One region of the Klebsiella variicola genome, then DNA from elsewhere that is predicted to be linked to it. Evidence: predicted binding sites of a transcription regulator. Region 1 holds the regulator's gene; each other region holds the start of a gene.
What was found. Region 1 encodes LexA, which represses DNA repair genes until DNA is damaged. Its sites were predicted from a motif close to TNCTGTATGTACATACAGNA; they were not measured.

Region 1 (8,043 bases):
ATGTTAGCGCATGCTGAAAAGCTATGCGCGCAGCGCGGCGTACGCCTGACCCCACAGCGTCTGGAGGTGTTGCGCCTGATGAGCCTGCAACAAGGGGCGATCAGCGCCTACGATCTGCTGGATCTCCTGCGTGACAAAGAGCCGCAGGCTAAACCGCCGACGGTTTACCGCGCGCTGGAGTTTTTACTCGAGCAGGGCTTTGTTCATAAGGTTGAATCGACCAACAGCTATGTGCTGTGCCATCTCTTTGACCAGCCGACCCATAGCTCAGCCATGTTTATCTGTGACCGCTGTGGCGTGGTGAAGGAAGAGGCGGCGGAAGGGGTGGAAGATATCATGCATACGTTAGCGGCCAGAATGGGCTTTGCCCTGCGCCACAACGTGATTGAAGCTCACGGCCTTTGTGCAGACTGCGTGGAAGTCGAAGCCTGCAGCACGCCGGGACACTGCCAGCACGACCATTCCATTCAGCTGAAAAAGAAAGCCCGCTGAGCGTCAGCCGCAGCGGGAAACAGGGTTAACGGCGCATCCTTACGCCATTCAGACAGGCACTAACACAAATGCTTTATTCTTTGAGCCACGGAACGCTACCAGCGGTAGTCGTTTTTATGCTCCCAGTCTGAGACTTCTTTCTCAGCCTGATCCTTCGCATAGCCGTACCGTTCCTGAATTTTACCGACCAGCTGATCGCGCTTACCTTCGATCACGGTCATATCATCATCGGTAAGTTTGCCCCACTGTTCCTTGGCTTTACCTTTCAACTGTTTCCAGTTACCGCCGATTTCGTCTTTATTCATGATAACGTCCTCATCATTCGGTGGGTTTACAGCCCGTTTTGTACCGGACATGGTATTAACTATAGATGAGAATGCTGGTACCGATTCGTTATTCGGAATTTTTAACCATCATACCGATGGGTAAGGCTGAGGCGATTTTCCCGGCTTGCGCTACGCTGAGCCGGGCTACTGAGTTGCCCCGGTAAGCGGCGCGCAACCGCGGGAATTCATAGATGGCCGTGATGAACGGCAATGACTAGCTAAACCAGGTGCCGTGTCGCCAGTGGCGACGCCAGATCAGCGCCAGAGACAGGCCGCGCAGGGCGAGGAACACCGCCAGCGCCAGCCACAGACCGTGGTTACCGAGCAGCGGGACCGAAAGCAGCGTTACAGCAAACCCCGCCGCGGCGACCGCCATGCTGTTCCGCATCTCCGCGCCGCGTGTGGCGCCGATAAACATGCCGTCCAGCAGATAGCACCAGACGCCCACCACCGGCAGGATGGCCTGCCAGATCAGATAGCGATCGGCCAGCTGCTGCAGAGAAGGCAGCGAGGTTAACAACGCGATGATGTACTCCCCCGCCAGGCTATAAATCAGGGCAAACGCCAGCGCCACCATGCCAGACTGCCGGCAGGCCGCCCGCCAGACTTCCAGCAGCTGGCTGCCGTCGCGCGCGCCGTAGGCCTGGCCGGAGTGGGCCTCCACGGCATAGGCAAAACCATCCAGCGCATAGGCGGTAAAGGTCAGCATGGTCATCAGTACCGCATTGACCGCCACAATGTCGCTGCCCAGACGCGCGCCGTACACGGTCAGCGCGCCAAAGCACAGCTGTAGCAGCAGGGAACGCAGCATGATGTCCCGATTCAACGCCAGCAGACGGCGCAGATCCCCGCGCCAGGCGTTTTTCAGCATTGCCAGCGACACGCCGCGCAGCGTCAGCACCCGCTTCGCCATCATCAGGCCAATAATGAGAGTGGCGTACTCCGCGGTGACCGTGGCCAGCGCAGCCCCCTGGACGTTCATCCGCAGGCCCATCACCAGCCACAGGTCGAGCACAATATTCAACAGATTACCGACCACCAGCAGAATCACCGGCGCCCGTGCGTACTGGACTCCCAGCAGCCAGCCGAGCAGCACCAGGTTGGCCAGCGAAGCGGGGGCGCTGAGCCAGCGAATTTCAAGGAACCGCCGTGCCTGCTCAAGCACCGCCTCACTGCCGCCAACAATATGCAGAGCGAGGTTAATCAGCGGCAGGCGAAACAGGATGATGAGAACCCCGGCGCCCAGCGCCAGGGCCAGCGGCTGCACCAGCGCCCGCGCCAGTCGCAGCGGATCTTTGGCACCCCAGGCCTGAGCGGTGAGCCCGGTGGTGCTCATGCGCAAAAACAGCAGCAGCATGAAGAGGAAACTGGTAGCCGTCGCCCCAACCGCGACGCCGCCGAGGTATACCGGGCTGTCAAGATGGCCGATCACCGCGGTATCCACCAGCCCCAGCAGCGGGACGGTGATATTGGAGAAAATCATCGGGATCGCAAGGCGCCACAGCGCTTTATCGGCAGCGTTGAGCAGCATGTTCGGAGACCTGATTGAGGACAAACGTCGCAGCGTCATGCATCAGATGACGCTGCGCAGGGGCAGGCGTTACAGCCATTCTCCATTACGGATCACGCCAACGGCCAGACCCTCAATGGTAAAACTCTGCTGACGCAGATCGACAACGATAGGGGTAAATTCGCTGTTTTCCGGCAACAGTTCGACGACGTTACCCTGCTTTTTCAGGCGCTTCACCGTCACTTCGTCGTCAATGCGCGCTACCACCACCTGGCCGTTACGCACGTCCTGGGTTTTGTGGACCGCCAGCAGATCGCCATCAAGGATACCGATGTCTTTCATCGACATGCCGCTGACGCGCAGCAGGAAATCCGCGTTGGGTTTAAACATCGACGGGTCGACCTGATAGTGCCCCTCAATGTGCTGCTGCGCCAGCAGCGGCTCGCCGGCGGCGACGCGGCCGATCAGCGGCAGGCCATGTTCTTCTTCCGTCAGCAGGCGGATACCGCGAGAAGCACCGGAGACGATCTCGATCGCGCCTTTACGCGCCAGCGCTTTCAGGTGTTCTTCCGCCGCGTTTGGGGAACGGAACCCCAAGCGCTGAGCAATTTCCGCACGCGTCGGCGGCATGCCCGTCTGGCTGATATGATCCCGAATGAGATCAAACACCTCTTGCTGCCTGGTCGTTAACGCTTTCATTCCGCCCCCTGGGTGTATATACAGTTATGCTGTGAGTATATACAGCTACCGGTGATTTTGGAACCACATGGCACACAAAAATCGGCAGATTGTTTATATTTTGCGAGGCTTAGCGAAGAACGTTAATGATAATGGCTCCACAGCAGCGTTCCCCAGGTGATCAGTGCGATGATAATCGCCAGCAGGACCGCCGCCGATCCCATGTCTTTGGCGCGCCCTGAAAGCTCATGATATTCCGAGCCTATACGGTCCACGACCGCCTCAATCGCGCTGTTGAGAATTTCGACTATCATCACTAGCAGGACCGACCCAATCAGCAATACGCGGGTAATGGCGTCGACGTCCAGCCAGCAGGCTATCGCGACGGCCACGATGGCGGCGATACCTTCCTGACGAAACGCGGCCTCGTTGATCCACGCTGCGCGAAATCCTTTCCAGGAGTAACCTGCCGCCTTAATGATTCGGGTTAACCCGGTGGTATTATTGGCCATCACAAAACCTTTTTACGTAAATGACGTCGATGAGTGTACGCGTTTGCCGCGTGGTAACGGAAATTTTGCCCACTTTCTGTTATTCTTGCCGCGCATTTGCATGATTAACCAGAGGCTTCACATCGTTTATGTCCGGCTGGCAACGAATTTACTATAAATTACTGAATTTACCATTACGGGTGCTGGTAAAAAGCAAGTCTATTCCGGCAGAGCCTGCCCAGGAATTAGGACTCGATACCTCGCGTCCGGTCATGTACGTCCTGCCCTATAATTCCAAGGCGGACCTGCTGACGCTGCGCGCCCAATGCCTGGCGCATGATTTACCCGACCCGCTTGAACCGCTGGAGATCGACGGCGCGCTGCTGCCGCGTTACGTATTCATCCACGGTGGGCCGCGCGTGTTTACCTATTACACGCCAAAAGAAGAGTCCATCAAGCTGTTCCACGACTACCTCGATCTGCACCGCAACCATCCGGACCTCGATGTGCAAATGGTGCCGGTTTCGGTCATGTTCGGCCGCTCGCCGGGTCGTGAGAAAGGAGAAGTCAATCCGCCGCTGCGGATGCTGAACGGCATTCAGAAATTTTTCGCCGTCTCCTGGCTCGGCCGCGACAGTTTCGTGCGTTTCTCGCCTTCCGTGTCGCTGCGTCGCATGGCGGATGAGCACGGTACCGATAAGATCATCGCCCAGAAGCTGGCTCGCGTCGCCCGGATGCACTTTGCCCGCCAGCGCCTGGCCGCCGTCGGCCCGCGTCTGCCGGCCCGCCAGGATCTGTTTAATAAACTGCTGGCCTCGAAAGCGATTGCCCGCGCGGTGGAAGACGAAGCGCGCAGCAAGAAAATTTCGCATGAGAAGGCTCAGCAGAACGCTATCGCGCTGATGGAAGAGATTGCCGCGAACTTCTCGTACGAGATGATCCGCCTGACCGACCGCATTCTCGGCTTCACCTGGAACCGCCTGTACCAGGGGATCAACGTGCATAACGCCGAGCGCGTGCGCCAGCTGGCTCACGACGGCCATGAGATTGTCTATGTCCCCTGCCACCGCAGCCACATGGACTATCTGCTGCTCTCCTACGTCCTGTATCATCAGGGCCTGGTGCCACCGCATATCGCGGCGGGCATCAACCTTAACTTCTGGCCAGCCGGGCCGATCTTCCGCCGCCTGGGCGCGTTCTTCATCCGCCGCACCTTTAAGGGCAACAAGCTCTACTCCACGGTGTTCCGCGAATATCTTGGCGAGCTGTTCAGCCGCGGCTATTCCGTCGAGTATTTCGTCGAAGGCGGCCGCTCCCGTACCGGCCGTCTGCTCGATCCGAAGACCGGTACGCTGTCGATGACCATCCAGGCGATGCTGCGCGGCGGCACCCGGCCGATCACTCTGGTGCCTATCTACATCGGCTATGAACACGTGATGGAAGTAGGCACCTACGCTAAAGAGCTGCGCGGCGCCACCAAAGAGAAAGAGAGCCTGCCGCAGATGGTGCGTGGCTTGAGCAAGCTGCGCAACCTTGGCCAGGGCTATGTCAACTTCGGCGAACCACTGCCGCTGATGACCTACCTTAACCACCATGTGCCGGAGTGGCGGGAAGCCATCGACCCGATCGAAGCCATCCGCCCTTCCTGGCTGACGCCAACGGTGAACAACATCGCCGCTGACCTGATGGTGCGCATCAACAACGCCGGCGCGGCCAACGCCATGAACCTGTGCTGCACGGCGCTGCTGGCCTCGCGTCAGCGTTCACTGACCCGGGAGCAGCTCACCCAACAGCTGGAGTGCTACCTCGCGCTGCTGCGCAATGTGCCCTATTCGCCAGATGCGACGACACCTTCCGCTTCGGCCAGCGAGCTTATCGACCACGCGCTGCAAATGAACAAGTTCGAAGTGGAGAAGGACACCATCGGCGATATCATCATCCTGCCGCGCGAGCAGGCGGTGCTGATGACCTACTATCGCAACAACATTGCCCATATGCTGGTGATACCGTCGCTGTTAGCCGCCCTGGTGACTCAGCATCGTCAGCTCAGCCGCACCGAAGTGCTGCGCCATGTCGAAACGCTGTATCCGTTCCTCAAGGCCGAGCTGTTCCTGCGCTGGGAGAAAGCAGAGCTGGCCGGGGTGGTGGATGCGTTGATTGCCGAGATGCTGCGTCAGGAGCTGATCGTCGTCGATGGCGAGGTGATGAGCCTCAATCCGTCGCACTCTCGCTCCCTGCAACTGCTGGCCGCTGGCGCGCGCGAGACGCTGCAGCGCTATGCCATTACCTTCTGGCTGCTGAGCGCCAACCCGTCGATCAACCGCAGTTCGCTGGAAAAAGAGAGTCGTACCGTGGCCCAGCGCCTGTCGGTGCTGCATGGCATTAACGCGCCGGAGTTCTTCGACAAAGCGGTGTTCAGCACCCTGGTGCTGACCCTGCGCGATGAAGGCTACATTAGCGACACCGGCGATGCCGAGCCGGAAGAGACGCTGAAGGTTTATCGGATGCTGGCGGACTTGATTACGTCGGATGTGCGGCTGACGATTGAAAGCGTCACGCAGGATGACGCGTAACGCGGTGTTTTCTGCCCTCGCTTCCCCCCGATACACCGGGGGGAAGCGGACAGGGGATTACAGGTAGCTCATCGCCAGGCCCAGGAATAGTACCAGCCCGACGTAGTTATTGTTCATAAACGCTTTGAAGCAGTTATCGCGCTCGCGATTGAAGATAAGCTTCTGCTGCCAGCCAAACAGACCTGCCGCGACAAACAACGACCAGTAGTATTCCCAGCCCAGCCCATTCAGCCAGCCCACCGCGCCCATCAGCGCCAGCACGGCCACCTGCAGGATACCGATAATCAGACGATCGTTTTCGCCGAACAGGATCGCCGTGGACTTGATGCCGATCTTCACGTCGTCATCGCGATCCACCATCGCATACTGGGTATCGTAGGCCACCGCCCACAGAATGTTGGCGAGGAACATCAGCCAACAGCTCAGCGGCAGCGATTCGCTAACGGCCGAGAAGGCCATCGGGATCGACCAGCCAAAGGCGGCCCCCAGCACCACCTGCGGCAGATGAGTGTAGCGCTTCATAAACGGGTAGACCCACGCCAGGGCCAGCGCCGCGACCGACAGCAGAATGGTCATGGTGTTGAGGGTGAGCACCAGCAGGAAGGAGAGCAACACCAGAACGATAAACAGCGTTCGCGCCTCTTTCTCGGTAACGTCGCCGCTCGGTAGCGGACGACGGGCGGTACGCTTTACGTGACCATCAAATTTTCGATCGGCATAGTCATTCACCACGCAGCCGGCGGCGCGCATCAGCCAGACGCCGGCGACGAATACCGCCAGGATCCACAGCGGCGGGACGCCCGGCGAGGCCACCCACAGCGCCCACAGCGTCGGCCACAGCAGCAGCAAAGCGCCGATCGGTTTGTCAGTGCGCATCAGGCGATGAAACGCCAACAGCTTATTCTGCGACAGACTCCACTCCATTTTTTCTTCCTCTTAGTACAACGGCGACGCAGGCAAAAACAGCTCGGTCAGCAGCAGGGGTTTGCCGCTCAGCCGCAGGCGGGAACGACGCCCCCACAGCGCTGCATCGCGACCAATTTCAATAAAATCGCGGGTTAATGTCGACGACGTGAACAGGTATCGGCCCAGCGGGATCTGCCCGAGCTGCTGTAGCGCCAGCTCCGGACCACACAGTGTCGACTCCGGCACCACCGTGCGCCCGGCCAGCCAGGGTTCGCCATCGGCATTGAGTATAATCTCCCGCAGCCAGTAGCGCGGCTCGTCAGGTAGCAGCGCCGCTTCGTCAGTCAGCGCCTCACGCTCAATATACCCTTCGTTAATCAGGGTCACGGTGACCTGCTTTCCTTGTTGCTCAAAGCGCTGGGTCATTGAGTCCTCCAGCAGCAGCCAGTCACTCAGGGGCGGCGCCAGGGATGGCATAACGGCAAAATAGCGCAGCGCACGCAGTCGCGTAAGCGCAGGATGGGACATGCCTGATTCTCCGGTACATAACGTGAAAGCATTGTATCGCAGAATAGGCGGTTGGTGGCGGGCAAACGTCAATATACGATCATTCACGCAACAGCCATGCAACAGGCTGCCGCGCGTGCAAAAAAAGGTGCATCCCGAAGGATGCACCTAAAGGCTGTGCCTAAACATCAGCATTGTGGGGAGACGATTACCCCTTGCCTTTTACACTGCTGATAAAGGTGGAACGAGCGGATTTCGAGCCGAGGCGCTCAGCTTCGTTCATCAATTTCAGGGCTTTGTCGATGTCACCTTGTTTCACCGCCTGCTTAATACCGTTGTTGAAGTAGGTTTCGGTATCGCTGAGCATCGGTTCGCTTTTGGCTGCCGGTGCAGCAGCAGCAGCGGCGGCTGGCGCGGCCACCGGCGCGGCGGTATTGCCTACGGTGACCGGACCCGGGCCGGAGGAGCCGAACAGCGGGCCCACCAGCACGCTGGAGGTGCTATTGGTTTTCACTTTCAGCTTCAGCACGCCATCGGTGGTATGTTTAGCGATCGGATCC
Region 2 (8,043 bases), 2.2 Mb from region 1:
GAGGTGAGAGGTGTTGAGATATCGCTCTGACGCCGCTGCGTCAGATGCCCGGCCAGGATGAGAGAAACCTTTCCGATATCAATACGTTTTCGCGGGGCAGTATAGCAAAGAGTCGGTGAGGAGAGTCAGTTGCCGGGACAAAGTTTTGCAGAAAAAGAGACGAATGGGGAGGTAGAGCAGAACAGCCCGGCGACGTCGATCGCCGCCGGACCGGCAGGGATTAGCCTTCGACTTTGGCTTCGCCCATCACTTTCAGTTTTTTGGAGATGTCGCGGCGCTCTTTGGACAGCTCGGCATTTTTGATGATGTAATCATCAACGCGATCTTCGTAATCGCTCTTCATGCTGGCGATGATGCCCTGGATAGCTTCCACGCTCATGCCCGGTTTGATGTAGTCGCTGAGGTTGTCCAGCAGCAGAACGCGCTTCTGGTTATCACGGATCTTTTTCTCAACGTCCTGAATTTCACGCTGCAGTTTGTTCTTACGACGGTACAGACGAACAAACTCCAGTACGTCCTGGAAAGAAGGCTTAGTTGTTTCCATTTTTACACCCCTAATAATTGAGATTCGGATTCGTAAAGCGACTGCGTTATAGGGCTAACATAACTGCTAGCAGTCGCTGATGACAATGTTTTTTCCTTTGCGTTTATCATAACCCTAAACGCTGCTGAATCGAAACAACCCATGCAGTTACCCGGTGCATCTGGTGCTTATTTGCGCAACGCGCGGCAGATCAGATGCGACAGCAGCTCCAGCTGACGCGCCAGTTCAATCGAGAGCCAAACATAGCCATGAATTGGGGTTTCCGCCAGGCTGTCGTCACCCTGCTCTTTCATCAGCTGGCGCAGTTCGAGGACGATCTCATTCAGCTTTTCATTGTTGGCGCGCACAGGCTGAGGGTTCCCTTCATACAAGGCGTGGGCGATGGCCAACAGGGTCTGCTGGGTCATCTGCTGCGTCTCCCGCAGGGTGTGCGCATTGAGCATCACAAAATGACCCGGACGGGTGGCCCACCAGGCGTTGATCTGCAGCTCCAGCATGCAGACGAGGTTGCGGCTGACGGTCTGGATAGCCTCGAAGATCGCCTTCTGGATGTGCGTCTCTTTGCTGGCGGGGGTGATCAGCCCGCGCATTTTGACGACGTCGTTCAGCGCCTGTTGGAGATGCTTTTCCAGCCGCGGCCGATCCACCAGATTTGGCGAGAAGCCGGCCTGGTAGAGGCGGTTAAAGTTGGTGACATAGCTGGCCATCTGGATGCGCCAGTGGATGAACGCCCGCTGCGGCCAGATACCGGTAAACAGCATCGCCAGCAGCGAGCCGAAGATCACGTCGCCGCTTCGCCACAGCGCGGTATGCATATCGCCGGGCGGCGCCCCGACCACCACCGACAGGGTAATGCCGATCAGCAGGGCCTGATAGGGTTTCTTGCCCAGCGCCAGCCAGCCGCAGAGGAACATTGCCGCCGCGCACCAGAGGACCATCAGCGGCAGGGAGATGAGCTCAAGCTTCAGCGCCACCAGCCCCAGCGCCGAGCCGAGGATCGTGCCGCCGATGCGCTGAAACGCCCGCGGCACGACGTTGCCCCAGAAGGAGATCGGACCCATCACCACCACCAGGGTGATGAGAGGCCAGGTCCCCTCAGGCACGTTCAGCAGCCGCACCAGCAAAAAAGTGAGCACAAAGGCCAGCGCAATCCGCACGCCATGCACCACCCGATAATGGCGATACAAGCGGATCTCAAATGGCGTGAGTGATTTATCAGCGCGCACAACCCTCTCCGGCAAAACGAAAAGGCCAATTGTAACTGCTTTTTCGCCCGGAGCGTGCCGGGAATGTAAAAATCCTTGTCCGGAACAGGGGTAAACCGCTACGACGCGACGCGCTCAACGGGGACATACATGTCGATATCCCAGTAGCCGTCGTGGTTGCCGTCGTTGAGATAGATCTCAAAACAGGGCCTGGGGGCCACGCGATACGTTGTGCTCTGCAGCAGGCTGTCGAAAAACTGCATCCACGGGGTGGCAAAATCGTAATCCACCACCCGCGCGCGGGCGCAGGCGTAATCCCCGCCGGCAACCGCCGCCAGTATCACCCCTTCGCTGTTGGCGGGAATGACGTAATCCTCGTCAACGGCGACCACGGTGGCGCAGCGCAGTTTTTCCGCCGGCACTTCCTCCGGGTTATCGTAGTAGACGGCAAGCCATTCACGGGCGGGCACCTGATGGTTCTCAACCCACATCATCAGTTGCTCAAACCCCTGCTTGACCGTTTGATCCCAGGGCCCGACCAGATGGAAACCGGCAATGGTTTTCTTGCCGAGGGTGGTGATGCTGTAGTTCATCTTGCCTCCTTTGGAGATAAATGACTGTATGAATATACAGTTAATTTAACAGGAGATCCCCCCTCAGTATGTGCGCGAATTCACAGAGTCGCCATCACACTGCTGAAAAAACAGGCGCCCCGCCAGCAGGAGCGACAGACGAAAAAAAACCGCCTGCAAAGAGGCGGTTATCATGGTTACAGCTCGTGGTGCAGGTAATCGCTCATTCGCGAGAACACCCCGCCTTTATTGATGCTTTCGAGGGTGACCAGCGGATAGTGCCCCACCACCTTGTCGCCGTCATACAGCGAAATCTCGCCGACCCGCTGGTTGGCGGCGATCGGCGCCTCCAGATCCTTCTTATCCAGCACATATTTCGCTTTAATCCGCGACACTTCCGCCTTCGGCAGCGCTAACCAGAAATCCTGATCGGTGCCGAGCTTAATCTGCTCTTTATCGCCGTACCAGATGCGTTCGGTGCCGACCTTCTGGCCTTTCTGCAGCACCTGCACGGTGTCAAAGTTCTGCTGCCCCCAGTGCAGCAGTTTAGCGGCCTGCTGCTCGCGGCCTTTCGGACTGTCCGCCCCCATCACCACGGCGATCAGCCGGCGCTGGCCATCCACCGCCGAGGCGATCAGGTTGAACCCGGCGCCCGAGGTGTGGCCCGTTTTCAGGCCATCGACGTTCATGGTTTTATCCCACAGCAGACCGTTACGGTTTTGCTGGGTGATCCCGTTCCACGTCAGGCTTTTCTGGCTGTACATGTGGTAGACGTCAGGTTCGCCATGAATAATCGCCCGCGACAGCACCGCGAGGTCATAGGCAGAACTGTGCTGGCCCGGGGCGTCGAGGCCGTGGACGGTTTCGAAATGGGTATCCCGCAGGTGCAATTTTTCGACATACTGATTCATCAGGGCGACAAACTGCGGCTGGCCGCCGGCGACATAGTCGGCCAGCGCGACGCAGGCGTCGTTACCGGAGTCGACAATCAGCCCACGGCTGAGGTCGCGGACGCTGACCCGATCCCCTGGTTTTAAGAACATCAGGGATGACCCGTCGAACACCGGGTTGCCCTTCGCCCAGGCGTCTTTACCCACGGTGACGATGTCGTCAAAGGTGATACGATGGCTGTCGATGGCGCGGTCGACCACGTAGCCGGTCATCAGTTTGGTCAGACTGGCAGGATTGCGCTGCTGATGTTCGTTACCCGCGGTCAGGACCTGACCGGTGGTGTAATCCATCAGCACCCAGGAGCCAGCCTGAATAGCCGGTGGCGCGACCGTAGCAGGGAAGTCGACGGCAAATGCGCAGGAAACGCTCGAAGCGAGCAAAGATACAGCAATAAACAAACGGCCTTTCAACGGCATATCCTCTAGATTTACAGATCCGCCGTCCTTTTTACGGAACTTCGCGTTTCATATCAGGGTTTAATTGCAAGAAAATATGACACAGCAGAGGAAGTTGCTTGCCGTTACCCTTCTGATGACCGGGCAAATCGTTTACCATACCGGTCGCACGCCACCACGGATAATGAACAGACTATGCAAGATAGCGTCAACCAGCCCGGATTTTTATTCCACGATTATGAAACCTTCGGCACCAGCCCTTCCCTCGACCGGCCGGCGCAGTTCGCCGCCATCCGCACCGACGCGGAGCTGAACGTGATCGGCGAGCCCGAGGTGTTTTACTGCAAGCCCGCTGACGATTATCTGCCGCAGCCGCAGGCGGTGATGATCACCGGGATCACCCCGCAGGAAGCGCTGGCCAAAGGGGATAATGAGGCCGCGTTTGCCCGCCGCATCCACGATCTGTTCACGGTGCCGCAAACCTGCATCGTCGGCTATAACAACGTGCGCTTTGATGACGAAGTGACGCGGAATATCTTCTATCGCAACTTCTATGACCCTTATGCCTGGAGCTGGCAGCACGATAACTCGCGCTGGGATCTGCTCGACGTGATGCGCGCCTGCTATGCCCTGCGTCCGGAAGGGATCACCTGGCCGGAGAATGACGAGGGTTTGCCCAGCTTCCGGCTTGAACATCTGACCGTCGCCAACGGTATTGAACACCAGAACGCCCATGACGCGATGGCCGATGTGTACGCCACCATCGCCATGGCGAAGCTGGTGAAAACCCGGCAGCCGCGGCTGTTTGATTATCTCTACAGCCACCGCAATAAGCGCAAGCTGGCGACGCTCATCGACGTGCCGCAGATGAAACCGCTGGTGCATGTCTCCGGCATGTTTGGCGCCGCGCGCGGCAACACCAGCCTGGTGGCGCCCCTGGCCTGGCATCCGGAAAACCGCAATGCGGTGATTATGGTCGATCTGGCGGGCGATATGGCGCCGCTGCTGGAGCTCGATGCCGATGCCTTGCGCGAGCGGCTTTACACCCCGCGCGCCGAGCTTGGCGATCTGCCGGCGGCGCCGATCAAGCTGGTGCATCTCAATAAATGTCCGGTGCTGGCTCAGGCCAATACCCTGCGCCCGCTGGATGCCGACCGGCTGGGGATCTCCATTCAGCGCTGTCTGGAGAATGCCCAGCTGCTGCGGGCGAATCCGCAGGTGCGCGAGAAAGTGGTGGCGGTCTATGCCGAAGCCGAGCCGTTCGTGCCGTCCGAAAACGTCGACGCCCAGCTTTACAATGGGTTCTTTAGCGATGCCGACCGCGCGGCGATGAAAATCGTGCTGGAAACCGAACCGCGCAATCTGCCGGCGCTGGATATTACCTTCGCCGATAAGCGTATCGAACGCCTGCTGTTTAACTATCGGGCGCGCAACTTCCCCGGCACGCTCGATGAACATGAGCAGCAGCGCTGGTTAGAGCACCGTCGTCAGGTGTTTACGCCAGAGTTTTTGCAGGCCTATGCCGATGAGCTGCAGATGCTGTATCAACAGTATGCGGATGATAAAGAGAAGCTGGCGCAGCTGAAGGCGCTGTGGCAATACGCACAGGATATTGTCTGATTGGCTGACATTCCCGGGTTGCGGCTAACGCCTTACCCGGGCTACAAACGATGGCTGGACTCGTAGCCCGGGTAAGACGCCTCGCGTCGCCCCCGGGAACGTTGCTTAGCTTTTCGCGCGGCTGGCGATGATTTCATCCGCCACATTACGCGGCGCTTCCGCGTAATGGTGGAACTCCATGCTGTAGGTTGCCCGTCCCTGAGACATCGAGCGCAGCGTGGTGGAATAACCAAACATCTCCGCCAGCGGCACGTCGGCGCGGATGATCTGGCTGCCGAAGCGCTCTTCCATCCCCTGCACCATCCCGCGACGGGAAGAGAGATCGCCCATAATATTCCCGGCGTACTCTTCCGGCGTCTCCACCTCGACGTGCATCACCGGCTCAAGGATCACCGGATCCGCTTTGCGCGCGCCTTCCCGGAAGCCAAAGATCGCCGCCATGCGGAACGCCATCTCCGAGGAGTCCACGTCGTGGTACGACCCGAAGGTCAGGGTCGCTTTCACGTCAACCACCGGATAACCCGCCAGCACGCCGGTGCCCATCGCTTCGCGCAGCCCTTTCTCCACGGAAGGGATGTACTCGCGTGGCACCACGCCGCCTTTGGTGGCGTCCTCGAAGACGAAACCGCTGCCCGGCTCCAGCGGCTCCAGGGTCAGCACGACGTGCCCGTACTGCCCTTTGCCGCCGGACTGGCGCACAAATTTGCCTTCCACGTCCGTCACTTTCTTGCGCAGGGTTTCGCGGTAGGTGACCTGCGGACGACCAATGTTGGCCTCGACGCCAAACTCGCGCTTCATCCGGTCGACAATGATCTCCAGATGCAGCTCGCCCATGCCGGAGATAATCGTCTGGCCAGACTCTTCATCGGTATGTAGACGGAACGACGGATCTTCCGCCGCCAGCCGCTGCAGCGCGATGCCCATTTTCTCCTGATCCGCTTTGGTCTTCGGCTCGATGGCCAGCGAAATCACCGGCTCCGGAAACTCCATCCGTTCGAGGGTAATGATCGCATCCGGATCGCACAGCGTATCACCGGTGGTCACATCCTTCAGACCGACGCAGGCCGCGATATCCCCGGCGTGCAGTTCGTCAACTTCATGGCGGTCGTTGGCCTGCATCAGCACGATACGCCCGATGCGCTCTTTCTTGCCCTTCACCGGGTTCCACACCGCATCGCCTTTCTTCAGCGTCCCGGAGTAGACGCGGATAAAGGTCAGCTGGCCGACGTAGGGGTCGGTCATCAGTTTAAACGCCAGCGCCGACAGCGGCTCATCGTCGCTCGGATGGCGTTCCGCCGGCTGGCCTTTCTCATCAACGCCTTGTATCGCCGGAATATCCAGCGGCGACGGCATCAGCTCCACCACCGCATCGAGCATGCGCTGCACGCCTTTGTTTTTAAAGGCGCTCCCGCAGAGCACCGCCTGGATTTCCCCCTTCACCGTGCGCTGGCGCAGACCGGCAACGATCTCCGCCTCGTCCAGCTCGCCGGTTTCCAGGTATTTATCCATCAGCTCATCGCTGGCTTCCGCCGCCGCCGAGACCATTTTCTCCCGCCACTGCTGCGCCGTCGCCAGCAGATCGTCAGGGACAGGCCCATAGCTGAAGGTCATGCCCTGGGTGGCGTCATCCCACAGGATGGCGCGCATTTTCACCAGATCGACAACGCCGGTGAAATGCTCTTCGGCGCCAATGGGGATCACAATCGGCACCGGGTTAGCCTTCAGACGGTCGATCATCATCTGCACCACGCGGAAGAAGTCCGCGCCGGGGCGGTCCATCTTGTTGACGAAGGCCAGCCGCGGAACGTGGTATTTATTCGCCTGGCGCCAGACGGTCTCCGACTGGGGCTGCACCCCACCGACGGAGTCATACACCATCACCGCGCCGTCGAGCACGCGCATGGAACGTTCCACCTCAATGGTGAAATCCACGTGCCCCGGGGTGTCGATGATATTGATCCGGTGCGGCTCGAAGCTGCGGTCCATACCCGGCCAGAAGCAGCTTACCGCCGCCGAGGTAATGGTGATCCCGCGCTCCTGCTCCTGGGCCATCCAGTCGGTGGTTGCCGCGCCATCGTGTACTTCACCCAGCTTATGGCTCATCCCGGTATAAAACAGGATGCGCTCGGTGGTGGTGGTTTTACCGGCATCGATATGCGCGGAGATACCGATGTTGCGATAACGTTCGAGGGGGATGGGTCGGGGCATGATGCGTCCTTAGTCGTTTTGACTGTCAGTCTGCGGTCGGAATGATCCGCAGTTCATTTAACTGCCGCCTATCATAGTACAACTGTACGAGTATATTCGAACTATTTTTGCTATTATTACGATTGGTCAGGTTGCGGCGGCGCGCGTGGCATCAGAACCGGAGTTTGGGTATAGTAGCCGCCAGCCGCCGATATGGGCTGCGGCTGCCATGCGCCGCGCCACCGCCGACACAGGATTATTATGATCGCCAATCACCCCGAACGAGAACAAATTCGCCTGGAAAATGTCCTTTCCGCGCTCGGTAACCCACTGCGACTGGAGATCATCCGCACGCTGGCCGACGGCAGCGAGCTGAGCTGCAACGCTCTGCGCCAGGAAGAGGTGGCCAAGTCCACCATGACCCACCACTGGCGCGTCCTGCGCGACAGCGGTGTGATCTGGCAACGGCCTCAGGGACGGGAGAACATGATTTCGCTGCGCCGGGAAGATCTGGACGCCCGTTTTCCCGGCCTGCTGGATACGCTGCTGAACGTCATGCAGCAGCCGTG
Region 3 (8,043 bases), 1.6 Mb from region 1:
ACTTTCAGGCTCAGCGGCATGGAGGGAATGCTGACCGGCAGCGGGCGCGACTCATCGATGGAGAGCCAGTCAAACCGCTGACGGGTCACCATATTTTTCAGGCGCACCCACAGAAGCGGCTGCGCCAGCAGTGTGCGAAGCGAGATTACCAGCACGCCACCATTGGCCTGATGAACCAGGCCTGGCTGGAGGGTGATGTCGCCGTTAAACTGGCGTACGCAGCCAAACAGCTGTTCCGCCTCTACCCAATCGGCCGCGACGACCGGGGCGGTGCTGGCAAAATTATCCTCAGCCCGTTGCGCCGGGGAGAGCGTCACGCGAGCGCCGTCAACGTCATAGCGGACCCCGTAGAGCGGGGCGGTAGGTTCATGCAGCGTACGGGTTTCTGCCGTCAGCCATTGCAGATACTCCGGTTCTTCGGGGGCTTTCACCAGCATGAAGGAGGAGACTGCCGGCGTGCACAGCAATTGCTCAAGCGCGTAGAACAGACGCGGCTGCAGATCGCCCGAGAGAGAGGGGGCCGGTTGAGAGAGATCAGCTTGGGCAAACAGCGCCTGATAAGGTTCCATATCGGGCGCAAGGTCGGTTCGGGTCAGTTTCGTAATGGTCAAAGTCGCTGTTTTTTAGTTAGATGTAAAGCGCGCAATTATACCTGATGCCGCGACTGAGCACACGGAGGATTATGATTACCCCGATGATTCCCCGGCCATACACCTCACGAATAATGATTTATATTCAGCACATCAGGAAAAAACTGATATCCTGAAATGAGTTACACGGTCACATTGAGATCGCAATGAAATATCAACAACTGGAAAATCTTGAAAGCGGCTGGAAATGGAAATATCTGGTAAAGAAGCACCGGGAAGGTGAGCTGATTACCCGCTACATTGAGGCCAGCGCTGCGCAAGCTGCGGTAGATGACTTGCTGACGCTCGAGAATGAACCTGTGCTGGTGCATGCCTGGATTGAGCAGCATATGAATCCGGCGCTGATGAACCGCATGAAGCAGACCATCCGCGCGCGACGAAAACGGCATTTTAACGCGGAGCATCAGCACACGCGTAAGAAGTCTATCGATCTGGAGTTTGTCGTCTGGCAGCGTCTTGCCGGCCTGGCGCAGCGGCGGGGTAAAACCTTGTCCGAAACCATCGTGCAGCTGATTGAGGATGCTGAGCATAAAGAGAAGTACGCCAGCAAAATGTCGAGCCTGAAACACGATCTGCAGGAACTGTTAGGCAAAGAGTAGTCTTTACGGCGGCCTGTCAGAGGCTACTCTGATATGGGGCCCACCACCGCAAAAGCGGGAGAGAAGGCATAAAAAAACCCGCCGAGGCGGGTTTTTTCATCAGTTATAACTTAAGCCGCTGGCTGAGTTACAACTTCTTTGTAGCCTTTAACTTCGATCTCTACACGACGATCCGGGGCCAGGCAGTCGATCAGTGCAGCGCGAGCTTTCACGTTGTCACAGGTGTTGCCAGTAACCGGGTTGGATTTACCCATACCGCGTGCGGAGATTTTGCCAGCCGGGATGCCTTTAGCAACCAGGTAGTCAACAACGGACTGAGCACGTTTCTCAGACAGCTGCTGGTTGTAAGCTTCGGAACCGATACGGTCGGTGAAGCCCATAACAACTGCAGAACCGTCTTTCGGATCCATGTTGCTCAGCTGGGTGTACAGCTGATCCAGAGCCTGCTGACCTTCCGGTTTCAGGGTTGCTTTGTTGAAGTTGAACAGAACGTCAGACTTCAGGGTGAAGTGCTTGGTAGTCACTTCCGGAGCCGGAGCCGGAGCCGGAGCTACAACCGGTGCAGCATCTTCCTGACCGAAACGGTAGGAAACACCCACGCTCAGCATGCCGTTGTCCGGACGAACGCCAACGGTGCCCGCGTCGCCGATGTTGTTAACCCACTGGTATTCCAGACGGGTAGCGATGTCACGAGTCACAGCCCACTCTACGCCGCCAGCAAATACCGGAGATACGCCAGTGTCGTGGTTGTCGCCAGCGATGCTGTTGCTGGAGTCTGCGCGCCATACCATGCCGCCCAGACGGGTGTAGATGTCCAGATCGTCAGTGATCGGGTAACCCAGTTTAGCGGTCAGCTGAACGCCCTGAGCTTTGAATGCGCCATTAACCTGGTCGCCTTTATACGGCATACGGCCCAGCCAGTCGTAACCCATTTCGAAACCGAGGTACGGGTTAACCTGGTAACCACCGAACGCACCAGCGCCCAGCTGGCTTTCGTGGGTTGGACCATTGTTGTTCAGAGAGCTGTTGTACCAGCCAGTGTCATGGAACTGGGACCAACCCAGTTTACCACCTGCATACCAGGTGTTATCTTTCGGAGCGGCCTGCGCTACGGTAGCGAAGCCAGCCAGTGCCACTGCAATCGCGATAGCTGTCTTTTTCATTTTTTGCGCCTCATTATCATCCAAAATTCGCCATGAAGTTACAAAAGACCTCACGGTTAAATCCTTCACCCGGGGCGTGACTTGTTGTTAACTATGCTGATACATGCAGCGTAAGCCGATCACCCCTGGCGATGTAAAGTCTACAACTTAGTTCGAAACTTACAAGTGTGAACTCTGTCAGGCATATGAAAAAAAAGGGTTGTGTACACAATATTTAACAAATATGGTTGATTTTCGTACGCAGAAAAAAGGCAGAAATCCCCGTGTGACAGGCATTGCGCGAAAAAGTCCCTGAAAAACGCTGTGTCTTTACCATCGGTAAAAAAAATTCCAGGAATAATCCTAATTTCACTCAATGATACAAATTTGAGTGAATTTTTAGCCCGCTGAGTTGTCTGCCGAGCGTGCCTTGATTTCTCACCGGGCGCATGATGAATCCCATCGCGCAACCTTCCTGGGCGGCATTGACCAGACGCTCATGCTCTTCCGCGGTTAGCTCCTCCGTTAGCCAGCAGATAACCACACTATAATTACCGGTGCGCAGCGCGCGGATCATTGAGTCTACGGTATGGCAGGGTGACAGCTGGCTAATTTGCATGACTTTAGACAGCGGCAGACCGGCAGACTGGACCCACTCACGGCTAAGCTTTTGTTGCGGCGTGAGCCACAGCTGCCAGCGAGACTGTTGACCCAGCTGCTGTAATAAAGGTAGCAGCAGTAACTGTGTCATCATGGGTTGATCTTCACGATAGACAATTTCACTGATCAGCCCATTGGCGGTCTGTTCGCCAGAACGATGAGCGTAGTGGCCTGCAGAAGCAGAAGCCTGTGCTGAACGATTTGCGTGAGCTGAAGTAAACATAGTCTATCCCGCCTGTAGTTACTGTATGCATATACAGTATATCTACCTGGGGAAAAGATCAACCGCAATTTGCCATTTTGCTGGCTGAAATTTAATCATTTCCCGCCGCGTCTGATTTATAGCGATGCGCACCTCTCCTCAACGATATCCTTAATGCCGGCTAATGATTTCTTTCCACCCTGTTGATTGCAGCAACGTCAGTGATTTTCTGAAAGCGTCTCGCAAAACCGCATTCTGGTGGAAAAGTCGGCGAAAATCATCTTGCTGCTGTTCGGGAAGTCCCTTATGTTTTCTCTTAGCGGATCCGTTAACAACTTAAGTTTAATTACATGATTAACAAAGGAATGATCATGAGAAAACTAGTATGTCCGCGGTTCCCGCAATTTCAGGCCTGCGTCTCGCCGCTGGGTCAGTTACATTCTCGTCCGCTTTTTGGCGGCTATAGCCTGGCCATTGATGATACGGTGTTTGCGATGGTGGCAGAGGGCGATATTTACCTGAGGGCCTGCGAGCAGAGCGCCGCGTATCGGGTTGAACATCGCAATCCTTTATTAACGCTGCGCCGACATGGGCGCATCGTGCCGATGAAGTATTATCAAATTGACGACGCATTGTGGCGCGATGAGACTCAGCTTTTTCGGCTGTCGCTGTTGTCGTGGCAGAGTGCGCAGCGTGAAAAGAACCACCGACGGGCGTCGGGCCGTCTGAAGGATTTACCCAATATCAGCTTTCATATGGAATTGCAGCTGATCCACGCGGGCATACCGGATGTCAGGACGCTTCGGGAGGTAGGCGCTCAGCAGGCCTGGCAACGGCTACGAGAAAACAACGCCTCTCTGTCGCTCAACGTCTTGCTGGCGCTGGAGGGGGCGATTGTCGGCGTTCACGCCGCCGCGCTCCCGACGCTGCGGCGTCAGGAGCTGCTCGAATGGGCTGGAGCCCGCTAGCGGACAGCCGCCGTTATTCTGTCTGAGCGTGAACGCGTTGTTGCAGGCGGCAAATTTCAGGCAGCAGCGCGAGCAACAAGCCAATCTGCTGTAATACCAGCGGCTCTTTACTGTCCGCGCGCGGTTCCAGATGCTGGATCCGGCTTTGCAGGCTGGTCAAAGACTTCTGCACCCGATGTTCATCGGCGGGGGTATGGTGCAGGGCGTCATCAACATAACAAACAGCATCATCCAGCAGGGCAAGAATATCGGGGGTGGACAGTTTTTCCCGATGCGCACCGAGAGCGGAGATGTAGCTGGTGAAGGTATGGTTGAGACACAGCAAGCGAAAAGCGGTCTCGCGCTGGGCGCCATCCGCGCGCGGTTCAGTCGACAAATTCGAGACCACGGAGGCCAGTTCGGCATCACGGTTGTAGGCATCACGGCGGGCGACACGATAGGCCAGACGGTTGTCGCGGCCCTGGTGATACTGCTCCAGAATGGCATCCAGATAACGGCAGTTTGCGTTCATCGCCCGGTCCAGGACGCGCGGCAGATTGCGAAATTTCCAGTCCGGCCAGATGAAGCTGACCGCCGCCCAGGCGATGGCGCAGCCGATCAGGGTATCAATAATGCGCGGTAGCGCGACCTCAAAACCTTCGCCAAGCAGGTTAAAGCACAGCAGCACCAGCAGCGTAATAAACATGGTAGCATGGGCGTACTGCACGTTACGAAAGGCAAAGAACAGCACGCCGGTGAGCACGATCAACACCAGTTGCCCTTCAATCGAAGGCACCAGCAGCAGGACGGGCAGGCCGATCGCCACCCCCACCAGCGTGCCGATGATCCTCAGCGCCAGTCGGTGGCGGGTGGCGTTATAGTTCGGCTGACAGACAAACAGGCTGGTCAGCAGGATCCAGTAGCCATGCTGGAGCCCGGTAAACTGGATAAAGGCATAGCCGGCGCAGAGCACCAGCGACATACGTACCGCGTGGCGAAAGAGAGCGGACTCCGGCGACATGTTGCGCCGCAGACGCAGCCAGATGTCGTTCAGCCCGCCGAGTCTGTCGTCGGCCAACAGCGTCTCGGTGTTGCTCCCGGCAGGCGCGGTCGTTTGCACCGATTCAATCGTGGCCAGCTGCGCATCGATAGCGCGCAGGTTATTGAGTAAAAACCCAAGGGCATTGATCTGCTCGTCAGACGCGCCGCTGGCGCGCACACGGTCAAGCGCCGCGTCGAGATGCATAAACGCGCGTTCAAAATGGGCGTCATGTTGGTAGGGTTCGCGCAGTAAAATCGCCCGCGAGAGCTTCTGGCAGGCCTGGGCCTGCATCGAGAGCATGCGCTGGAAACGGAACATCACGTCGCTGTAGCGGAATTGATCGCGCAGAGTCTGGTACTGAATATGCGATGAGCTGGCGCGTTCGTGAATATCCTGGGCCACGAAGTAGTACTGCAGCGTACGGCGGGTGCCGCGCTGACCCCGGTCGCCTCGCAGCCGGGTCAACAGTGAGACTTTGGTTTGATTGAGCGTGGCCACCAGCTGGCCGTTGGCGAGGGCCAGATCGTACAGCGGCGCCTGGCTCTCATCCTCCAGGTCAGGATCAAACAGCCGGGATTTGAGCTCCAGATAGCGAGCCAGTTGCTCATAGCTACGCGCCAGGTTGTCCTGCAATGGACGAATCGGAAAAATCAGGTGCCCGGACAGCGTCAGCAGGTTGTACCACACGGCCCCCGCCAGCAGGAACAACGGCTGTAGATACCAGTGATCGTACAGTGTGACGCCGAGCATGGTGTAGATGGCGATGAGCAGGGCGCCGAAGGCGATGGTGGCATAGCGCTGGCCGAGGCCGCCGAGCAAAATAAAGCCGATGGTAGACACGGTCAGGCCGAGGGCAAACAGCGGCGGCCACGGAAACAGCAGTTCCACGGAGGCGGAGGCGATAAAAAAACAGACCAGGGTAATGGCGAGGTTGCGCAGACGACCGGTCAGCCGGTCGTCGAGGTCGGTCAGGGCCGCGGCAACAACGCCAAGGGTGAGAGGGATGGTCAGTTTGACTTCGCCGATCCACCAGGGAAACAGCGTTGTGCCGCAGAGCGCGATAAAGATCCGTACGTTATAAAGCCAGGCACTGTTCCAGGTATAGCGGCGTAGCAGGGGGCTAATCATGTCCGTGTTCCGTTCGGTTACTGAAAGCGACGACGCGCATTGGCTTCACGTGCGGCACGCGCGGTTTCCACAGAGACGACCCGACGCCCTACCGGCCAAAGGGCAATGGCAGCAATTTTAAAGTTCGCGATCCCCACCGGGATGCCAATAATGGTCAGACATTGAGCTATGCCGCTGAAAATATGCATCAGGCACAACCACCAGCCGAAAAAAATGAACCACAGAATATTCAGCACGGTGCCGCCGGCGTTGAGGAGGCCATTTTTACGGCCCGGCTCCAGCTCATCCACATGAATCGCCTCGTTACCGTATGGGAATAAGGAGAGTCGGGTGATTTCCCAGCAGGAGCGGGTCAGCGGCAGCGTGACGACCAGAATGATGCTAACCAGCGTGGCGAGCAGCCAGCCTAGAGTGGTGGCGAAACCGCCAAGGATAAAGTTCAAAATATTCAGAATGGTACGCATAAAGCCTCGGTTTTGCCCTGTGGATAATAAGACCTGACAATTGTAACGTTTTTTTGCGCTGGAGCACCTGGTCCCGGGCGGTTAAACTGAAAAACAATCCACCCTGATTGAAAATCGACATTATATGGAACTTAAAGCGACAACATTGGGCAAACGCATGGCTCAGCACCCTTATGATCGGGTGCAGTTACTGAACGCCGGCGTAAAGGTTTCCGGCGACCGTCACGAGTATCTTATCCCTTTCAATCAGTTATTGTCAGTGCATTGTAAGCGCGGTCTGGTCTGGGGCGAACTGGAGTTTGTGTTGCCTGACAGCAAAGTCGTGCGTTTGCACGGTACCGAGTGGAGCGAAACGCAGCGCTTCTATCACCATTTACAAACGCTCTGGGAGCAGTGGAGCGCGGAAATGAGCGACATCGCCGCTGGCGTACTGAAGCGGCAGCTGGCGACGATCGAGCGCACCCGTGCGGAAGGCAAATGGTTGACGCGTCAGCAGGTGGCGGATGTGCAGGATAACATTCGCCAGGCGTTGACTGGTTTGCCGATGCCCTCCAGCCGGCTTGAGGCCTTTGACAACTGTCGGGAGCTGTGGCGGGAGTGTCAGCGCTGGTTAGGGGATATTGAAGCGACACGCCTGGCCCATAACCAGGCCTTCACCGAGGCGATGCTTGAGCAGTATCGCGGCTTTTTTGACGGCGTTGAGTCGTCCCCTCTTAATGCCTCACAGGCACGGGCGGTGGTGAACGGCGAGCGTTCCCTGCTGGTGCTGGCGGGCGCGGGCAGCGGCAAAACCTCGGTGCTGGTGGCGCGGGCAGGCTGGCTGCTGGCGCGGGGAGAAGCGGCAGCAGAGCAAATTTTGTTACTGGCATTCGGCCGCCAGGCGGCGCAAGAGATGGATGCGCGGATCCGCGAGCGTCTTGCATCCGACGATATCACCGCGCGTACCTTCCACTCGCTGGCGCTACATATTATTCAGCAGGGCAGCAAAAAAGTCCCCACCATCAGCAAACTGGAAAGCGATAGCGCAGCTCGTCAGGCGCTGCTCGTGAAAAGCTGGCAGCAGCAGTGTCAGGAGAAAAAAGCGCAGGCGAAAGGCTGGCGCCTGTGGCTGGAAGAGGAGATGGGCTGGCAACTGCCGGAGGGCGATTTCTGGCAGGACAAGAAGGTGCAGCGGCGTATGGCCAGCCGGCTCGACCGCTGGGTCAGCCT
Region 4 (8,043 bases), 110 kb from region 1:
ATGCTTTCGCTGCAGTAGTCGGGGTACACCTCCGGCACGTACAGCATCGGACTATCTTCGAAATTACGCCGCAGCTGAATGGCGTTGGCGGATTCCCGCAACAGGTTCAGCTCGTCCAGCAGCGTTTTTTCATATTCGCGAACCACCTCCTGCGGGCGCAGACGGCGGCCGTCAGGCAGTAGACGCGGTACCCAGCGCGCCAGGCGGTAGATGAGCTTCATGTCCGCTTTAATGATCGGCAAAATATCCGGGCGGATAACCTTGATCACCACCTCTTTGCCATTCTCTTTCAGACGTGCGGTATGCACCTGGGCGATGGACGCCGAGGCTAACGGCTCTACGGAGAAATCATCAAACCAGGCTTCCACCGGCAGGCCCCCCATCGCTTTCTCTATCTGCTGCTGCGCGAGCTTTCCTTCAAAGGGCGCTACGCGGTCCTGCAACAGCGCCAGCTGATCGGCAATATGCGGCGGGAAGAGATCCCGGCGGGTGGAAAGCATCTGGCCAAATTTAATCCACACCGGCCCCAGCTCCTGAAGCGCCAGGCGCAGACGAGTGCCAAGGGGTTGGTCTTGATGACGATTTGGCATCCAGAACAGCATCCGCCGCCAGATACGCAGCGGCAGCGTGAGACGAATTTTGGGGATGAGCTCATCGAGCCCGTAGCTCAAAAAGGTGTGGATGATGAAATACAGGCGCCGTAATTCTCCTGGCGTCATTTGCCCTCCAGCGTTTCCAGCCGTTTTTCCAGTGCGGCCAGCGCGCGTTCAATAGCCGTCGTTTCTTCCGCAAACCATGCCAGCTCCAGCGGCCCCGGTGCCAGTCGCCACTCTTCAGTGATCGCTTCTGCGACATAGCGCTGCTGGCGCTGCGCGCCTTTCAGTAAAAACTGAGCGCCGCCGCGGAGGACTTTGCCAACGCCTTCAGCCACGATATCGCCAGTATAAGGCGCCAGCAGTTCAGCGGGATCGAACTCCGCCAGATCGCACAGGGAGACCATATTCTGCACCACCTGCAGATCGCCCTGCACTTCCAGATCTCCGCTACGGATAAGCGCCGTGAGCTGCTGACGATTACGCAGTTTGGGCAGCACGCTGAGCCGGGTAATCACAGTGCAGTCGGCCTCTCCCTCCCAGGCGCTCAGGACATCAACCTGGCGTTCGCTGAACGCTAGTACGATCGGGGTGGAGAAGTCCTGCAGTTGAACTCGCAATACCTTACCCAGCAGGCGCTGACGAGCGGGTTTTAGCGCCTTGTCACGCCAGAGAAAAGTATTCAGCGCCGTCTCAATGCTAGCGGTCACCAGGGGTGTGAAAGGCATAGCGTCCCTCCTGTCAGAACTTGTAACCGCGATGCAAGGCAACGATACCCGCCGTCAGGTTGTGGTAGTCGACACTTTCAAAACCTGCATCCTGCATCATCCCTTTCAGGGTTTCCTGATCCGGGTGCATACGGATAGATTCTGCCAGGTAGCGATAGCTGTCGCCGTCTTTTGCCACCAGTTCCCCCACCTTCGGCAGGATATGGAAGGAGTAAGCGTCGTAGGCTTTGCTGAGCGGTTCGATAATCGGTTTAGAAAACTCCAGCACCAGCAGACGTCCGCCTGGCTTCAGCACGCGGTACATCGAACGCAGCGCTTTTTCTTTATCGGTAACGTTACGCAGACCGAAAGAGATGGTGATGCAGTCAAAGGTGTTATCAGCAAACGGCAGGGCTTCCGCGTTGGCCTGAACATACTCAACGTTGCCCACGATGCCGATATTACGCAGCTTTTCGCGGCCCATTTTGAGCATGGAATCATTGATATCAGCAAGCATGACGCGGCCGGTTTCTCCTACCAGACGGGAGAACTTGGCCGTCAAATCGCCGGTCCCCCCTGCCAGATCCAGCACGGTCTGCCCGCGACGTACGCCGCTGCAGTCGATGGTGAAACGCTTCCACAAACGATGGATACCAAACGACATCAAGTCGTTCATCACATCATACTTTGCCGCGACAGAATGGAATACATGCGCCACCATGTCCTGTTTCTGCTCTTTAGCGACCGTCTGAAAGCCAAAGTGCGTCGTTTCTTGTGAATCCTCAACCATCTCTATGCCTGCTTGCTTTTCAAGAAAATGTTCACTGAGTGTATCAGATTCAGCGCATTTCCCATACGTTTCAACGTGGCGGAGCCGCCTCCCGATTATGTAACGCCTCGGCAGAGTCGGCTGAAAATGCGTCATTTTCCGGGAGGTTATCCTCGTCTTCAAGACGATATTCATCGTCCTGGGCAGTGGCTTGTTCGACTAAATCAGGATTTATCCCGCGCTTCACCTCCACCCCCAGGCCGCGAAAGGCTTCCGCCTGGGCCAGCAGGTTCCCGCGCCCGGAAGCGAGCTTTTTCATCGCCTGGCGATAGTTCTCTTGCGCCTTATCCAGACTCTGGCCGATGGCGGACATATCATCCACAAACAGGCGCATTTTGTCGTAAAGGCGCCCCGCCCGCTCGGCGATCTTCTGCGCGTTGCGGCTCTGATGCTCATAGCGCCACAGATTGGCGATAGTACGCAGGGCTACCAGCAGCGTCGTCGGGCTGACCAGCATGATATTATTTTGCAACGCCTCGCTGATGAGCTCGGGCTGACGGTCGATGGCCACCAGGAACGCCGGCTCGACGGGAATAAACATCAGCACGTAGTCGAGAGAGCGCAGCCCCGGCAGTTGTTGATAATCCTTGCGTCCCAGCAGGCGAATATGGTTTCGCACCGAGGCAAGATGTTCCTGCAGCGCGACTTCGCGGGTGTAGTCGTCTTCGGCGTTGAAATAGCGCTCATAGGCGACCAGGGTCATTTTGGCGTCTATCACCACGTCCTTGCCCTGCGGCAGGCGGACAATGACGTCCGGCTGCATCCGCGAGCGGTTATCGGTCTCGATACTGACCTGGGTCTGGTACTCATAGCCTTCGCGCAGGCCGGAAGCCTCCAGCACGCGGGTTAAGACCACTTCCCCCCAGTTGCCCTGGGTTTTGTTATCACCTTTCAGCGCTTTCGTCAGGTTCAGTGCCTCCTGCGCCATCTGCGCGTTCAGCTGCTGAAGATTGCGGATCTCATGCGCCAGGGTGTGCCTTTCCCGCGCCTCCTGGCCAAAGCTCTCCTGCACCTGGCGGCGGAACCCGTCGAGCTGTTCGCGCAGCGGGGTCAGCAGACCATGCAGACTCAGGCGGTTTTGCTCATCGACGCGCCGGTTGCTGTGTTCGAAAATACGGTTGGCGAGGTTTTCAAACTGCTCGCTCAGGCGCTGCTCGCTGTTAACCATCTGACGGATCTTATCTTCCGCATGCAGCTGGGTGGATTCGAGCCGGGTGGTGACCTCACGCAGATCGGCCTCCAGCGAGGTATTGATATCCCGCAGACTGCGCAGCTCATTGTTCAGCAGCTCGCACTCCTCACGCCAGTGGGCCTCCTGCACCAGCTGCTGACGGGCGGCGCTCAGCTCAATATCCAGCTCTCGCCGCTCCTCAATGAGATCGGCCCGGATTTGGTCGGCGCGCGCTTTGGTTGCCAGCCAGCCGACCATTAACCCGGCAGCCAGTGCGATAACCGCGCTGATAATGATTGAGAGATCCACGACGCCCCCTGCGATAACCTGATGGCACAAAATAGAATTGTGCTGTACAAACGTCCAGTTTAAAAGGGATTTCCTGCGAGGAGCAACGCAAAAAAGAAAGGCCGGAGGATCCGGCCTGACAGAGAAGGGGTTGAATTACAGCAGACGACGCGCCGCTTCCACGACGATTTTGACCGCGTGGCTTTCGGTTTGCTTCATGGTTTCGGCGTTAGGGATCTCTTGCTGGGTACGGTTCACAATAACCCCGGCGACCATCCCGGCACGCAGGCCCTGGCTGGCGCACATGGTCAGCAGCGTGGCGGATTCCATTTCATAGTTCATCACGCCCATTGCCTGCCACTCTTCCATTGAGCCCTTGAAGCGGCTCACCACGCGGCCGGAGAAGGTGTCGTAACGCTCCTGGCCTGGGTAGAAGGTATCCGAAGAGGCGGTCACGCCGATATGGGTGGTGGCACCAATAGATTTCGCCGCTTCCACCAGCGCGGTGGTGCAGGCGAAGTCTGCGACGGCCGGGAACTCCATCGGCGCGAAGTGCAGGCTGGCGCCGTCCAGGCGAACGGAAGCGGTCGTAACCAGCACATCGCCAACGTTAATGTGCGGTTGAATCGCGCCGGTGGTGCCGATACGCAGGAAGGTACGCACGCCCAGCTGCGCCAGCTCTTCCACGGCGATAGAAGTCGACGGGCCGCCGATGCCGGTAGAGCAGACGATCACCGGCTTGCCGTCCAGCTCCGCGCGCCAGGAGGTAAATTCGCGGTGGGATGCCAGCTTGACCGGCTTATCCATCAGCGCGGCGATCTTTTCCACACGCTCCGGATCGCCAGGGACGATAGCCAGCGTAGCCCCTTGTAAATCGTTCTTGGTGAGGCCGAGATGAAAAACATCAGACTTGGACATAAAAAACTCCTCTGTGGGTCGAATTATCAGCAGAAGCAAAACGGTACTGTACAGAAGCCCCTGGCAACATTTTGTGATGATAGTCACCAAGACCAATAATGATTGCAGTTGTTTTTCAGTAAATAGTGATACACATCACATTAACAAGTTATATTCATCGTCACAGAACAAAAGATAGCCGCTTTCAGGCACTGTGCTTTATTACCGCCCGAACTAAAGGTAAAGGGTCTATAGTTATTGATGCGCTAATAAATAAGGGTACGGAGAATACCATGACCACCACCAAGCAACCTGGATTCGCACCTGCAGCTTCACCACACGCCGCCACCGCCGTTCATACGCCGGAAGAGCATATTATCGCCGGAGAGACGTCTATTCCCTCTCAGGGTGAAAACATGCCGGCCTACCACGCCCGCCCGAAAAATGCCGACGGTCCGCTGCCGATCGTTATCGTGGTACAGGAAATTTTCGGCGTGCATGAACATATTCGCGATCTTTGTCGCCGCCTGGCGCAGGAAGGCTATCTGGCTATTGCGCCTGAATTGTACTTCCGTCAGGGCGATCCGAATGAGTACCACGATATCCCGACCCTGTTCAAAGAGCTGGTTACCAAGGTGCCGGACGCGCAGGTGCTGGCGGATCTCGACCATGTCGCCAGCTGGGCGGCGCGCCACGGCGGCGATGCCCATCGTCTGCTAATCACCGGCTTCTGCTGGGGCGGACGCATTACCTGGCTGTATGCCGCGCATAACCCGCAACTGAAGGCAGGCGTGGCCTGGTACGGCAAGCTGGTGGGAGAAAAATCGCTGAATTCACCGAAGCATCCGGTAGATATCGCGGTCGATCTCAACGCCCCGGTGCTTGGTCTGTACGGCGCTAAAGACGCCAGTATTCCACAGGACACCATCGAGACCATGCGTCAGGCGCTGCGGGCGGCCAACGCCACAGCGGAAATCGTGGTCTATCCCGAAGCCGATCATGCCTTTAACGCCGACTATCGCGCCAGCTATCATGAAGAGTCAGCCAAAGACGGCTGGCAGCGCATGCTCGCGTGGTTTGCCCAGTATGGCGGTAAAAAAGGGTAATCACCCGATGCAAAAAAAGGAGGCAAATGCCTCCTTATTATTTTTCGCCTGACTATCAGGCGGATTCGCGCAGATTCTGCGCCGCTTGCACCATATTCGCCAGCGCGGCGCGGGTTTCCGGCCAGCCGCGAGTTTTCAGGCCGCAGTCCGGGTTAACCCACAGCCGCTCCGCCGGGATACGCTGCGCGGCTTTTGCCAGCAGCGCTTCTATCCACTCCACGCTCGGCACGTTCGGCGAGTGAATATCATATACCCCCGGCCCGATCTCATTGGGATACTCGAACGCTTCGAACGACTCCAGCAGCTCCATATCGGACCGCGAGGTTTCAATGGTGATCACGTCGGCATCCAGCGCGGCAATGGAGTCCATGATGTCGTTGAACTCGCAATAGCACATGTGGGTGTGGATCTGCGTGTCGTCTTTGGCGACCGCAGCATTAAGGCGGAAGGCTTCCACACCCCACTGCAGATAGGAATCCCAGTCGCTGCGCTTCAGCGGTAACCCTTCGCGCAGCGCCGGCTCATCAATCTGGATGATGCCGATCCCCGCCGCTTCCAGATCCGCCACTTCATCACGCAGGGCCAGCGCAATCTGTTTCGCGATGGTTTCACGGCTGACATCTTCCCGCGGGAAGGACCAGCACAGAATGGTCACCGGTCCAGTGAGCATCCCTTTCACTGGCTTGTCGGTCAGCGACTGCGCGTACTTCGCCCAGTCGACGGTGATCGCCTGCGGACGGCTGACGTCGCCGATCACCACCGGCGGCTTCACGCAACGGGAACCATAGCTCTGCACCCAGCCGTTTTGCGTGAAGATAAAACCGTCCAGATGTTCACCGAAGTATTCCACCATGTCGTTCCGCTCGGCTTCTCCGTGCACCAGTACGTCTAAACCTAACCGCTCCTGCTCGACGATCGCCTGCTTAATATGTTCCGCAATCCCCGTCCGATAATGACTGGCGTCAAGGTTGCCCTTTTTGAAGTCCAGGCGCAGACCGCGGATCTCCGTCGTTTGCGGGAATGACCCGATGGTGGTGGTCGGCCATTTCGGCAGGTTAAAGCGCTGGCGCTGTGCCTGCGCGCGAACCTCATAGGGGCTGGCACGCTGGCTGTCCTGAGCGGTGATCGCCGCCAGCCGTTTTTCCACTTCCGCGTTGTGCACGCGGGTCGAATGGCGACGGGCCTGGATTGGCGCGCTCCACTCGGTAATCGCCGCCGTATCGCCGCTGTTCAGCGCATCGCGCAGCAGCGCCAGCTCGCCGCATTTCTGCAGCGCGAAGGCAAACCAGCTCTTCACTTCCGCATCAAGGCGCGTCTCCACGCTCAGATCGATCGGGCTATGCAGCAGAGAACAGGATGACGCGACCCAGAGGTCGCGTTTACCGACGAGGTCTTTAATTTGCGCATACTTTTCGGTGAGATCGGCGCGCCAGACGTTGCGCCCATTGATCAGACCCGCAGACAGCAGCCAGTCGGCCGGCAGGCGGTTGTGCAGCTCGGCAACATCATCTTTGCCGTGCACCAGATCGACGTGCAGCCCCTGGACCGGTAGCGCAGCAATGGTCGCGAGATTGTCACTAATGCCTTCAAAATAGGTGGTCAGCAGCAGTTTCACCTGGCCCTGCAGGGCGTCATAAGCCGGTTTAAAGGCCTCCAGCCACGCTGGCGGCAGCTCCAGCACCAGCGCCGGTTCATCAATCTGCACCCACTCGATGCCGCGCTTCGCCAGTTCGGCCAGCACCTGCTGGTAAACCGGCAGGATGTCATTCAGCAGGCTCAGACGGTCAAACGGTTCACCTTTCACTTTACCCAGCCACAGGTACGTTACCGGCCCCAGCAGCACGGGCTTGATCTTGTGGCCCAGCGCCAGCGCTTCGTCTACTTCATCCAGCAGTTGGGTCCAGGTCAGTTTGAACTGCTGGCCCTTCACGAACTCCGGCACCATGTAGTGATAGTTGGTGTTAAACCATTTGGTCATTTCCGCAGCGGCGGCCGGTTCGCCAGTCGGCGCACGGCCGCGGCCAATGCGGAACAGGGTATCGATATCGATGGATCCGTCTTTGTTCTGATGACGAGCCGGCACGTTGCCAAGCAGCAGGCTGGTAGTCAGAACATGGTCGTACCAGGCGAAATCCCCCACCGGCAGCAGATCAACGCCCGCCTGTTTCTGCTGCTCCCAGTGGCGGGCACGCAGCTCACGGCCTACTGTCAGCAGTTCCTCGCGAGTGGCGTTGCCCGCCCAGTAGCTCTCTTGCGCTTTTTTCAGCTCGCGGCGCAGGCCAACGCGAGGAAAACCGAGGGTGTGGTTAATAATTGTCATTTTTGTTCCTCTCTTATTTCATTGAATCTGAAGAAAAACTCTAAATAGTTCGGCTTGCAGGAAGGCGGCAACGATGCGCATCCCCAGGAGCTTACTGAAGTAAGTGACTGGGGTAAGCGAGGCAGCCAACGC

Region 2: a site for LexA is predicted at 2,365-2,384, ahead of sbmC (DNA gyrase inhibitor SbmC). Genes of this name have one in related genera too.
Region 3: a site for LexA is predicted at 3,294-3,313, ahead of sulA (SOS-induced cell division inhibitor SulA). Genes of this name have one in related genera too.
Region 4: a site for LexA is predicted at 3,650-3,669, ahead of rmuC (DNA recombination protein RmuC). Genes of this name have one in related genera too.

What each region holds. Positions count from the first base shown of each region.
Region 1 is NZ_CP010523.2:5,179,173-5,187,215, forward strand. It holds gene zur (zinc uptake transcriptional repressor Zur) at 1-492, shown strand, start outside; gene SP68_RS24180 (CsbD family protein) at 588-797, opposite strand; gene dinF (MATE family efflux transporter DinF) at 1,033-2,349, opposite strand; gene lexA (transcriptional repressor LexA) at 2,419-3,027, opposite strand; gene SP68_RS24195 (diacylglycerol kinase) at 3,150-3,518, opposite strand; gene plsB (glycerol-3-phosphate 1-O-acyltransferase PlsB) at 3,647-6,070, shown strand; gene ubiA (4-hydroxybenzoate octaprenyltransferase) at 6,128-6,994, opposite strand; gene ubiC (chorismate lyase) at 7,007-7,504, opposite strand; gene malM (maltose operon protein MalM) at 7,692-8,043, opposite strand, start outside.
Region 2 is NZ_CP010523.2:1,815,196-1,823,238, reverse strand. It holds gene SP68_RS08500 (DUF496 family protein) at 221-544, opposite strand; gene SP68_RS08495 (FUSC family protein) at 712-1,770, opposite strand; gene sbmC (DNA gyrase inhibitor SbmC) at 1,869-2,342, opposite strand; gene dacD (serine-type D-Ala-D-Ala carboxypeptidase DacD) at 2,519-3,682, opposite strand; gene sbcB (exodeoxyribonuclease I) at 3,863-5,287, shown strand; gene fusA (elongation factor G) at 5,393-7,495, opposite strand; gene SP68_RS08470 (ArsR/SmtB family transcription factor) at 7,736-8,043, shown strand, end outside.
Region 3 is NZ_CP010523.2:3,595,851-3,603,893, reverse strand. It holds gene SP68_RS16970 (AAA family ATPase) at 1-611, opposite strand, end outside; gene matP (macrodomain Ter protein MatP) at 797-1,249, shown strand; gene ompA (porin OmpA) at 1,360-2,412, opposite strand; gene sulA (SOS-induced cell division inhibitor SulA) at 2,765-3,274, opposite strand; gene SP68_RS16950 (TfoX/Sxy family DNA transformation protein) at 3,625-4,221, shown strand; gene yccS (YccS family putative transporter) at 4,235-6,370, opposite strand; gene SP68_RS16940 (YccF domain-containing protein) at 6,388-6,834, opposite strand; gene helD (DNA helicase IV) at 6,959-8,043, shown strand, end outside.
Region 4 is NZ_CP010523.2:5,288,230-5,296,272, forward strand. It holds gene ubiB (ubiquinone biosynthesis regulatory protein kinase UbiB) at 1-719, opposite strand, end outside; gene ubiJ (ubiquinone biosynthesis protein UbiJ) at 716-1,321, opposite strand; gene ubiE (bifunctional demethylmenaquinone methyltransferase/2-methoxy-6-polyprenyl-1,4-benzoquinol methylase UbiE) at 1,335-2,090, opposite strand; gene rmuC (DNA recombination protein RmuC) at 2,161-3,609, opposite strand; gene udp (uridine phosphorylase) at 3,745-4,506, opposite strand; gene SP68_RS24705 (dienelactone hydrolase family protein) at 4,779-5,591, shown strand; gene metE (5-methyltetrahydropteroyltriglutamate--homocysteine S-methyltransferase) at 5,647-7,911, opposite strand.